2 regions of the Terribacillus sp. JSM ZJ617 genome follow, and region 1 is predicted to be linked to the other one. Evidence: predicted binding sites of a transcription regulator. Region 1 holds the regulator's gene; the other holds the start of a gene.
The links. The regulator LexA, encoded in region 1, represses DNA repair genes until DNA is damaged. The targets are predictions, from matches to a motif close to CGAACATATGTTCG.
Positions count from the first base shown of each region.

Region 2: addB (helicase-exonuclease AddAB subunit AddB) is a predicted target of LexA. The motif match lies at 1,630-1,643, and genes of this name have one in related genera.

Region 1 covers NZ_JBISEQ010000002.1:290,676-295,110, forward strand. Annotated here, with positions in the region: gene ACH6C1_RS07705 (TetR/AcrR family transcriptional regulator) at 1-400, opposite strand, end outside; gene ACH6C1_RS07710 (SDR family oxidoreductase) at 544-1,302, shown strand; gene ACH6C1_RS07715 (DUF2188 domain-containing protein) at 1,402-1,623, opposite strand; gene ACH6C1_RS07720 (hypothetical protein) at 1,804-2,184, shown strand; gene lexA (transcriptional repressor LexA) at 2,474-3,103, opposite strand; gene ACH6C1_RS07730 (YneB family resolvase-like protein) at 3,388-4,047, shown strand; gene ACH6C1_RS07735 (DUF896 domain-containing protein) at 4,090-4,314, shown strand.
Region 2 covers NZ_JBISEQ010000003.1:175,253-179,687, forward strand. Annotated here, with positions in the region: gene ACH6C1_RS12370 (YhjD family protein) at 1-143, opposite strand, end outside; gene ACH6C1_RS12375 (TVP38/TMEM64 family protein) at 345-992, shown strand; gene lepB (signal peptidase I) at 1,047-1,589, shown strand; gene addB (helicase-exonuclease AddAB subunit AddB) at 1,718-4,435, shown strand, end outside.

The DNA of each region.
Region 1 (4,435 bases):
TATCCTCGAAAAGGATTGAGCGTATTTCATCGAACAGCATGTAATAATACTCGGTAGATACTTCTTTTGATAAGATTATTTTATAAAACTCTTCATATTTTTTGACGTGATGGAAGATACGGACAGTTTTTGGGTCCAGTTTTTCTCTATCAATATATTCTTTATAGCGATATGGTTCATTATAGGATTTTCGTAGATCTATCATAATCTCTTCAAAAAGTTCCTTGAATACATCTCCAATTTCTTGATAATGAAAATAAAATGTCCCGCGATTAATATTGGCTTGTTTACAGAGTTCAGTTATTTTTATCTGAGTTAAAGGCTTCTTTTTTAGTAGGTTCGTTAATGACAAGTGTATATTCTGTTTTGTTTTTAAAACACGCAAATCATTTTTATTCAAAGAAGAATCCCCTTTTATTGAACACTTTTTTAAAATTTGTACCATATTGTACAATCTGATTAATTCTGCTGATTGAACACAGTTACAAATATATAATATTATTTTATCGAACAAATGTACAATAACTAAGGGGGACTTGTATTATGAGATTAAAAGATAAAGTAGCAATCGTAACAGGTGCGGCTTCAGGAATGGGGAAAGCAATAGCAGAACTTTACGCAAAAGAAGGGGCACAAGTAGTTGTATCTGACTTTAACTTTGAAGGGGCGCAAGCAGTTGCAGAGGCTATAAAGGAGAAGGGCGGCGCGGCAATTGCTAACCGTACAAACGTCGCAGAGTCAGCGGATTTGGAGCGGTTATTTGCAGAAACGAAAGAAGCATTTGGTAAATTAGATATTTTGGTTAACAATGCGGGTATTATGGACGGGATGGAACCGGTAGGAGAGATTACGGATGAGAAGTGGGATCGCGTCTTTGCTGTGAACACCACTGGTGTCATGAGGGCAATGCGTATTGCTACAAATATCTTCTTGGAACAAGGTCATGGTGTAATCGTCAATAATATATCAGCAGGCGGTTTGCGAGGAGCGCGTGCAGGAGCAGCATATACAGCTTCCAAGCATGCAGTAACTGGATTGACGAAAAATACGGCATATATGTACGCACACTCTGGTATCCGGTGTAATGGTATAGCCCCGGGTGGGGTCGAGACAAACATAAGTGCATCTATGACGAGTATCTCGGAATTTGGAGCCGGGCGTCAAATGACTGGTAATGAAACAATGCCGCGTGTAGGGAAACCAGCTGAAATCGCTCAACTTGCTCTTTTCTTAGGTTCTGATGAGTCAAGCTTCGTCAATGGGCAGGTCATAGCAGCAGACGCAGGATGGACTGCATACTAATAGAAAGCAGAAGATGTATAACAAAACCTGAAACTATTTCAGGTTTTGTTATTTATTTTAAGATTTTAAATGCCCTTTGCGTTCTATCCATGACTAAATTCAGCCCCTTGGCGGGAATGGATCATTTCCATAAGAATCACGTTCCCGAATTCTTCCGTCTCGTCCGTGAATGAAGTGTTCGCCTTCAGTCCGCTTAGCTAGTTCTTTCCCATAATCCATTGCTTCTTTCTGCTTGACAAAACGGCCTGAAGCACGCTTTGCCCCTTCTTTCTTAACTTGCCAACTGCCATTCCCGTCTGGGTTAGTGTGATAGTTTGACATTATTCCACCTCCAATAATTGGCTCATAAGGTCTATACCACATAATTGCTATATTAATGCAAGTTAGTATGGTTCAAGCAGTTCTCTAAGTTGTCACTTATTTGTGAAATAATGTACAAACTTTTCAGGAGATTGAAAAACGATATGTGGAATAATAGAACCATAACAAGGAGGAGATCAAATGCCAAAACTACGTGTTACGTTATTTCATGAAATATTGGAACAGTTAGAAGCAGACCAACTCCAAGGAACGAAAGCAAGAGAATACCGATGCGCTGTAGGAACATGCATACCATACGATGTCGTACATCACGCAGAAGTGCTGCTGCAGGAAGGGTTCATTTTAGGTGTTGTAACAAACTCTAAGGACTATAGAGATGTTTTTATTGACGATATCTTAGTAAAAGGACATGAGCTGTTAGCTTTGATGGGTAACCGGCGAATTCTGGATGGTGCCAAGCAGCTACTTGGGGAGACATACGAAAAAGTGACACCAGGTATCCTTCTCGAAGCATTGAAACTGGCAATAATGAAAAGCACAAAAGAGGAGCTTGCCGTATAGGCAAGCTCCTTATTCATACAATGTGTGTTTAGCGTTCTTTAAGATAATAATCATCCATACTATGTTGTTCTCTGCGGTAGCTTCTGGTATATCCACATTTACACGAATCAGTGACACTATCAATCTTATGACGGCCTCGCAACTTGCAGACAAGCTTGTAAAACAGCTTCACGATACCACCCGCTTTCTAACTTTTGGTAATAGAATAATCTAATATACCCAAAAAGTATGTCGAAAGCAGGCAGAAACTGTGTAAATTCTATGAAAAAAAAACCGGCCGAAGCCGATTTTATTGGATGGAGCGATATAAGCCTATTACTTTCCCTAAAATGCTGACATTATCCAAAATGATAGGATCCATCGTACTGTTTTCCGGTTGCAGTCGTATCTGATTTTCTTCTTTGAAGAAACGTTTCACAGTAGCTTCATTGTCCTCGGTCATCGCCACAACAATTTCTCCGTTCTGAGCCGTTTGCTGCTGTTTGACGATTACCATGTCTCCGTCAAGAATACCAGCTTCAATCATACTTTCCCCAACAATGACCAGAACGAATATATTATCATCCGGACCTACTAAATGGCTAGGAACAGGTACATATTCTTCTATATTCTCCACTGCAGTAATTGGAATACCAGCTGTTACCTTTCCGATAACGGGAGCATAGTTTGCCTCACCGCGGGGAATATCTGTCTGATCATCACTATCCAATGATAATACCTCGATGGCACGCGGCTTTGTCGGGTCACGGCGGATAAGACCTTTCTTCTCTAAACGGGAAAGGTGGCCGTGAACGGTAGAGCTTGATGCCAAGCCGACTGCTTCGCCGATTTCCCTGACGGATGGCGGGTACCCTTTATCGAGTACCTGCTCCTTTATGTATGCTAGAATCGCTTCCTGTCTTTTCGATAGTTTTATCATGTATCGAACACCCCGTGCATATATTTTTATTACATAGAGTATACCATGATAGATTGCAATATACAAACATCCGTTCGAAAAAAAGCCTTGACTAGAACCTATGTTCGTATATAATGGAATTAACAAAGAGAACGCACGTTCTTAAAACACGGAGGGGTCTACCATGTTCAAAAAACTAGCGAAATCAGATCTATTCTATTATGTGCTTTTCGGCTTCACGCTTTTCTTCTTATACTTTACACTTATAATGAGCGTCTAATTAGTCGAACTGAGAGGGTACATCAATGAAAGCAGTCATCTATTGCAGAGTAAGTACAGAAAAGGACGAGCAGGCAAGCTCGATTGAGCGCCAGCGCGAGGAGCTCATCAGTCTTGCTGCGTCCTCCGACATAGAGGTCATCGATATCATCGAAGAAAAGCAGAGCGGTTATGACATCGAACGGCCGGGGATTTTTCGCATGCTGGATTTGTTCACAGCGCGTGAAGCAGACTGTCTCCTCATTCAGGATGAGACAAGGTTGGGGCGAGGCAATACAAAGATTGCTTTGTTCCATCATCTTCAAAAGCTGGAGGTCAAGGTTTATACACTTAGCCAGCATGGCGAATTCCAGCTTTCGGAATCGGATGGTATGGTGCTCCAAATCGTTGGTATAGTCGAGGAGTATCAGCGGAAGATCCATAATATGAAGATCAAGCGGGGTATGAGAAGGGCAATCGAGGCAGGATATAATCCAAGCAAGAATCTGAGCAATCAGCAGGCTGCACCGGGCAGAGAGCGGATTGATTTTCCGATTCAAGAAGTGATCAGGCTGCGAAATAACAAGCTTACTTTCCAGGAAATCAGCTCTGTTCTGCGAGGTATGGGCTTTCATGTATCAAAGGCGACCGTACATAGAAGGTACCAGGAATATCTTTCGCTTGAATCGGAAGACGCTAGCGGGTAACATAGTGTGTATCAACTTTAATGCTTAAAGGAGCATATACACATGTTAAGTAAAGACAAATTAGCACGCCTCAATGCGTTAGCAAATAAAGCAAAGGCAGAAGGACTCAGCCTTAGCGAACAGAAAGAGCAAAAGGAACTAAGACAGGAATATCTGGGAAATGTACGTTCTTCATTCAAAAACCAGTTCAAGTCGATGACAGTTATGGATCGTGAAGGCAATGACGTAACACCAGAAAAAGTAAAAAAATTACGTGAAGAGGAATAAGAAGGGATGGCTGACTCTATGTACAGCCTTTCCCTTCTTTTTCTATATATAAATCCTTGTTTATCGGAAGATTTTTGTATAGGATGAACAAGAGTACATAATTTGCTAGATGAAAGGGATG
Region 2 (4,435 bases), on a different contig from region 1:
TGTAATGTATGTAACAGATGCGCCTTTATCTTATGCTTTCCTTCTTCTACAATCCGGATATCCTGCTGCAGGACAACAATGGCCATTGATAGAAATAGAAAGCGGGACCCCAGCTTATATTCCGACTCACTAAGACAACGCATATGCCTTTCCTCCTAGTACGAACGTATGTTCTAGTATACCCTATTGTATGCAAAGTGAAAACAGGATATTACAGGTAATTTTCAAAAAAATACTAACCAAATGCAGGAAAAGAAGGGATAATCCTGTCAGACTTTGCATGCTTGGGCTTTTCGTTTAGAATAGTAAAAAGATGTTTTTGCTGGGAATAGGAGAATGGTTAGATGGTCTTAGGCTTTGGATGGAACGATTTGATGGAAATGTTCCGCAATGGAACATGGGACGATTATGTGAAGTCCCTGCTTGATCGATATGAGAATCTGGGTCCTATACCCGGCATTTTGCTTCCTTACTTGGAAGCTTTCCTGCCGTTTCTGCCGCTTGTTGTCTTCGTACTGACGAACACTGTGGCGTACGGCCTGCTATGGGGCTTCCTATATTCGTGGATTGGTACGTCGCTTGGAGCAATCACTGTGTTCTGGCTGATACGGCGGTACCGACATACACGTATAATCAATTGGCTGCGGCATAACAAACAAGTAAAGCGAATAACTGAATGGCTGGATCGTCATGGTTTTGGTCCATTATTCATTCTTTTATGCTTTCCATTTTCGCCCTCGGCTATCATCAATGTGGTCGCAGGATTATCGAGAATCAGTGTGCAGCAATTCGCTTTGGCGGTATTTCTCGGGAAAGCGCTGATGATCTTCTCTATTGCATACGTCGGTGAAAGTTTGACTTCCTTTGCAGAAAATCCGATTAAGACGGTGGTTGTAGCTGTTGCAATCATCCTATTCTGGACGGTAGGTAAATACGTAGAAGGAAGATTGAAGAAGAAGAACGGAAAGCAGGAGCAGTCACATAAGGATTAAAGCTATTCAAGCCGGGGTAAAGTGTTGCAAAACACTTACACCGGGGGAAGGCGCATGAAAAAGAAAAAACGTTGGAAGTTTTTCTTCTTGTTTGCCGGCATCGTGCTTTTGATCTTCTGTTCCAGAGAATTAATCTTTGCGGATTATCGAGTGGAAGGGGAGTCAATGGAGCCGACCTTGCAGGACGGTAACTTCCTGATGGTGAACAAGTTCATGAACGACGCAGATAGTATCCAGCGTTTTGATGTCATCGTTTTTCACGCAACAGAGGATGAGGATTATGTGAAACGTGTCATTGGAATGCCAGGGGATGCAGTGGAAGTTAGAAATGACAGACTGTTTGTAAACGGTGAATACAGACCGGAGCATTATCTGGAAACGTATAAGGATGATGTCGATGGTCAGCTGACGTATGATTTCACGTTGAAAGACGTTACCGGGAGAACGACAGTGCCCGAAGGAATGCTGTTCGTAATGGGTGATAATCGAAGGGACAGCCTTGATAGCCGCTCTTTTGGCTTCATCCCGATTGAACAAGTTGTCGGGAAGGTGGATGCCCAATTCTGGCCAATGTCCGCATCTGGACTTGGAGTTTAGCTCCTTATCTTTGATAAGGGGCTTTTCCAGTATATACAAGCGAACAAACGTGCGCATCTGTTTTCCCTAAACCCGTGTAACATGATAGAATAAGATTACTAGTTTGGAAGACAGGAGTGGAGCTTAAAATGGGTGTACGTTTTATCATCGGCCGGTCTGGAGCGGGAAAAAGCCGTGCATGTCTCGATGAGATTGCAGCTAAATTAAAAAGTGATCCAATGGGTTCGAATATATTTTATCTGGTTCCGGACCAGATGACCTTTCAGCAGGAGCAAGCGCTGATCAGGCAAACCGGTGTAGAAGGAAGTATCCGTGCACAGGTATACAGTCTGTCGCGGCTGGCTTGGTATATCCTGCAGGAGACAGGCGGTGCGACCAAGCAGTTCATTACCTCAACAGGTGTTCAGATGATGCTCCGGAAGATTACCGAGGAACGTAAATCTGACTGGAATGTCTTTCAGAAAGCGATCGAGAAGAACGGCTTTATGGGGCAGCTGGAAAGCATGATCACAGAGCTGAAGCGCTATCGTGTTACGCCAGAGCTTCTTCATGCTCAAATCCGGGAAATGGAGCAGTTTCAACAGCAGCATTCCCCTGAAGTTACACTTCGGGATAAGCTGGAGGATATCAGCTATATTTACGATCGCTTGACCGCGCTTTTACGGGATAAGTATATTGACAGCGAGGATCAGCTGCAAATGCTTGCGTCTAAAATACCATTGTCGCATTCTGTTAAAGGATCGGAGATTTACCTGGACGGGTTTCACCAGTTCACGCCGCAGGAGCTGGAGGTAATCGGTGCACTGATGACAGAAGCCGATCAAGTAACAGTGACACTTACATTGGACGGTGCAAACCGTCAGGATGTTGACGAGCTGGATTTGTTTGCGCGCACACATGATACATTCCTTCAGATTAAACAGACGGCGCAAGAAAGGAATGTGCCGATCACTTCAATCGAGCAGCTCAATCCTGCCGATGGGCGCTTTGGGCATAACCCAGCTTTCCTTCATTTAGAGAAGCACTTGGAGACACGTCCAGCTCCAATGTTGAAGCAGGAAGTACCAATCACCTTGGCGCAGGCAGTCCACCCAAGAGCGGAGGTCGAAGGTGCCGCGCAGGAGATTGTTAAGCTTGTACGGGAGAAAGGTTACCGTTATCAGGATATTGCTTTGCTTCTCAGACAGGCGGATGTATATCATGAGCTGATCGAAACAGTATTTGCGGATTATCATATTCCTGTTTTCATTGACCAGAAAAAGCCGATGATTCATCACCCGCTGCTGGAACTGATTCGATCAGGGATGGAAGTCGTTGATGGTAATTGGCGATATGAAGCTGTTTTCCGCGTATTGAAGACAGGTTTCATCCCATCGACTGATGAAGTTTATCCACTGACAGAAGAAGCAATTGATGAATTAGAGAACTATTGTCTTGAGTATGGTATTCGTTCCAGGGATCGCTGGCTGCAGAAAGAAGACTGGATTTTCCAGCGGTTCCGCGGATTTGATACAACACGGCAAACTGATAAGGAATTGGAAACCCAGAAACGGATCAATCATTATCGCCGTCAAGTTGCGGATGCGATGAAGAAATTTGATCGAAAGCTGCGGGAAGGTAAGACATTCCGTGAGCGCTCGATTGCTGTTTACAATTGGCTGGAACAGCTGCAAGTACCGCAGCGCCTTGAGGGAATGCAAGTTATTTTCGACGATCGTGGTGAGCTGGAAAGAGCAAGAGAGCAGGACCAAGTGTGGGATAGTGTACTTCAGCTGTTGGATGAAGCAGTGGAGATTGTTGGGGACGAACGCGTTTCCTTTCAAGTTTTCCGTCACACAATGGAGACGGGTTTTGAATCGCTTGAATTCGCTCATATCCCGCCAAGCTTAGATCAAGTGATTGTCGGAACGATCGACCATAGTAAGGTAAGCGGACTGAAATGTGCTTTCCTGCTTGGTGTCAACGAAGGCGTATGGCCAATGAAACCGAAGCCCGATGGACTTATCAGCGAGGAGGACCGGGAAGTACTGGCCGTATACGGCTTACAGCTTGCGGCCGGAAGCAAGCGCCAGCTGCTGGATGAGAGCTTTTATATGTACCTTGCATTCACGGCAGCAAGTGAACAGCTTTGGGTAAGCTATCCAATCAGTGATCAAGAAGGAAAGGCGAAGATGGCTTCTTCACTCGTGCAGCGCATGAAAGATTTATTCGACTGGTGCTGTGACGAGCGCATGCTTCAGGATCCGGAGGACAGTCTGGATACGGCTCGTTTTGTTGCTACTATCGATCAGAGTCGTTCTGCTCTTACGACTCAGCTGGCCCGTAAAATGCGGGGTTATCCAGTTCATCCTGTCTGGGATAGTGTACTGAACTGGTTCATCAGCCATGAGAGCGAGGATGAGCTGACAGGGAGGATACTGCAAAGCCTCTTCTATCGGAATGAAACAGAGGATTTGGCGGAAGAGACAAAGGAGCAGCTTTTCCCGAAAAAGGTGAAAGCAAGTGTGTCACGCTTGGAAACCTACTACCGCTGTTCTTATCAGCATTTTGCTAAGTACAGTCTTGGGTTGGAAAACAGACGGACTTACAAGCTGGATGCGCCGGATATCGGACAGCTTTTCCATGAAGCATTGAAGCAGATTACAGATTGGGTACAGCTGGATGGCCGGAATTATGCGCAGCTTAACCGGGAAGATGCAACAGGATATGCGAAACGAGCGATGGGCAACCTCGCACCTGTACTGCAGAATCAGATTCTCCATAGCTCCAACAGGTTCAAGTATATCCAGCAAAAGCTTCAGGAAATTATCGCACGTGCTGCCTACACGCTGAGTGAACAGGCGCGG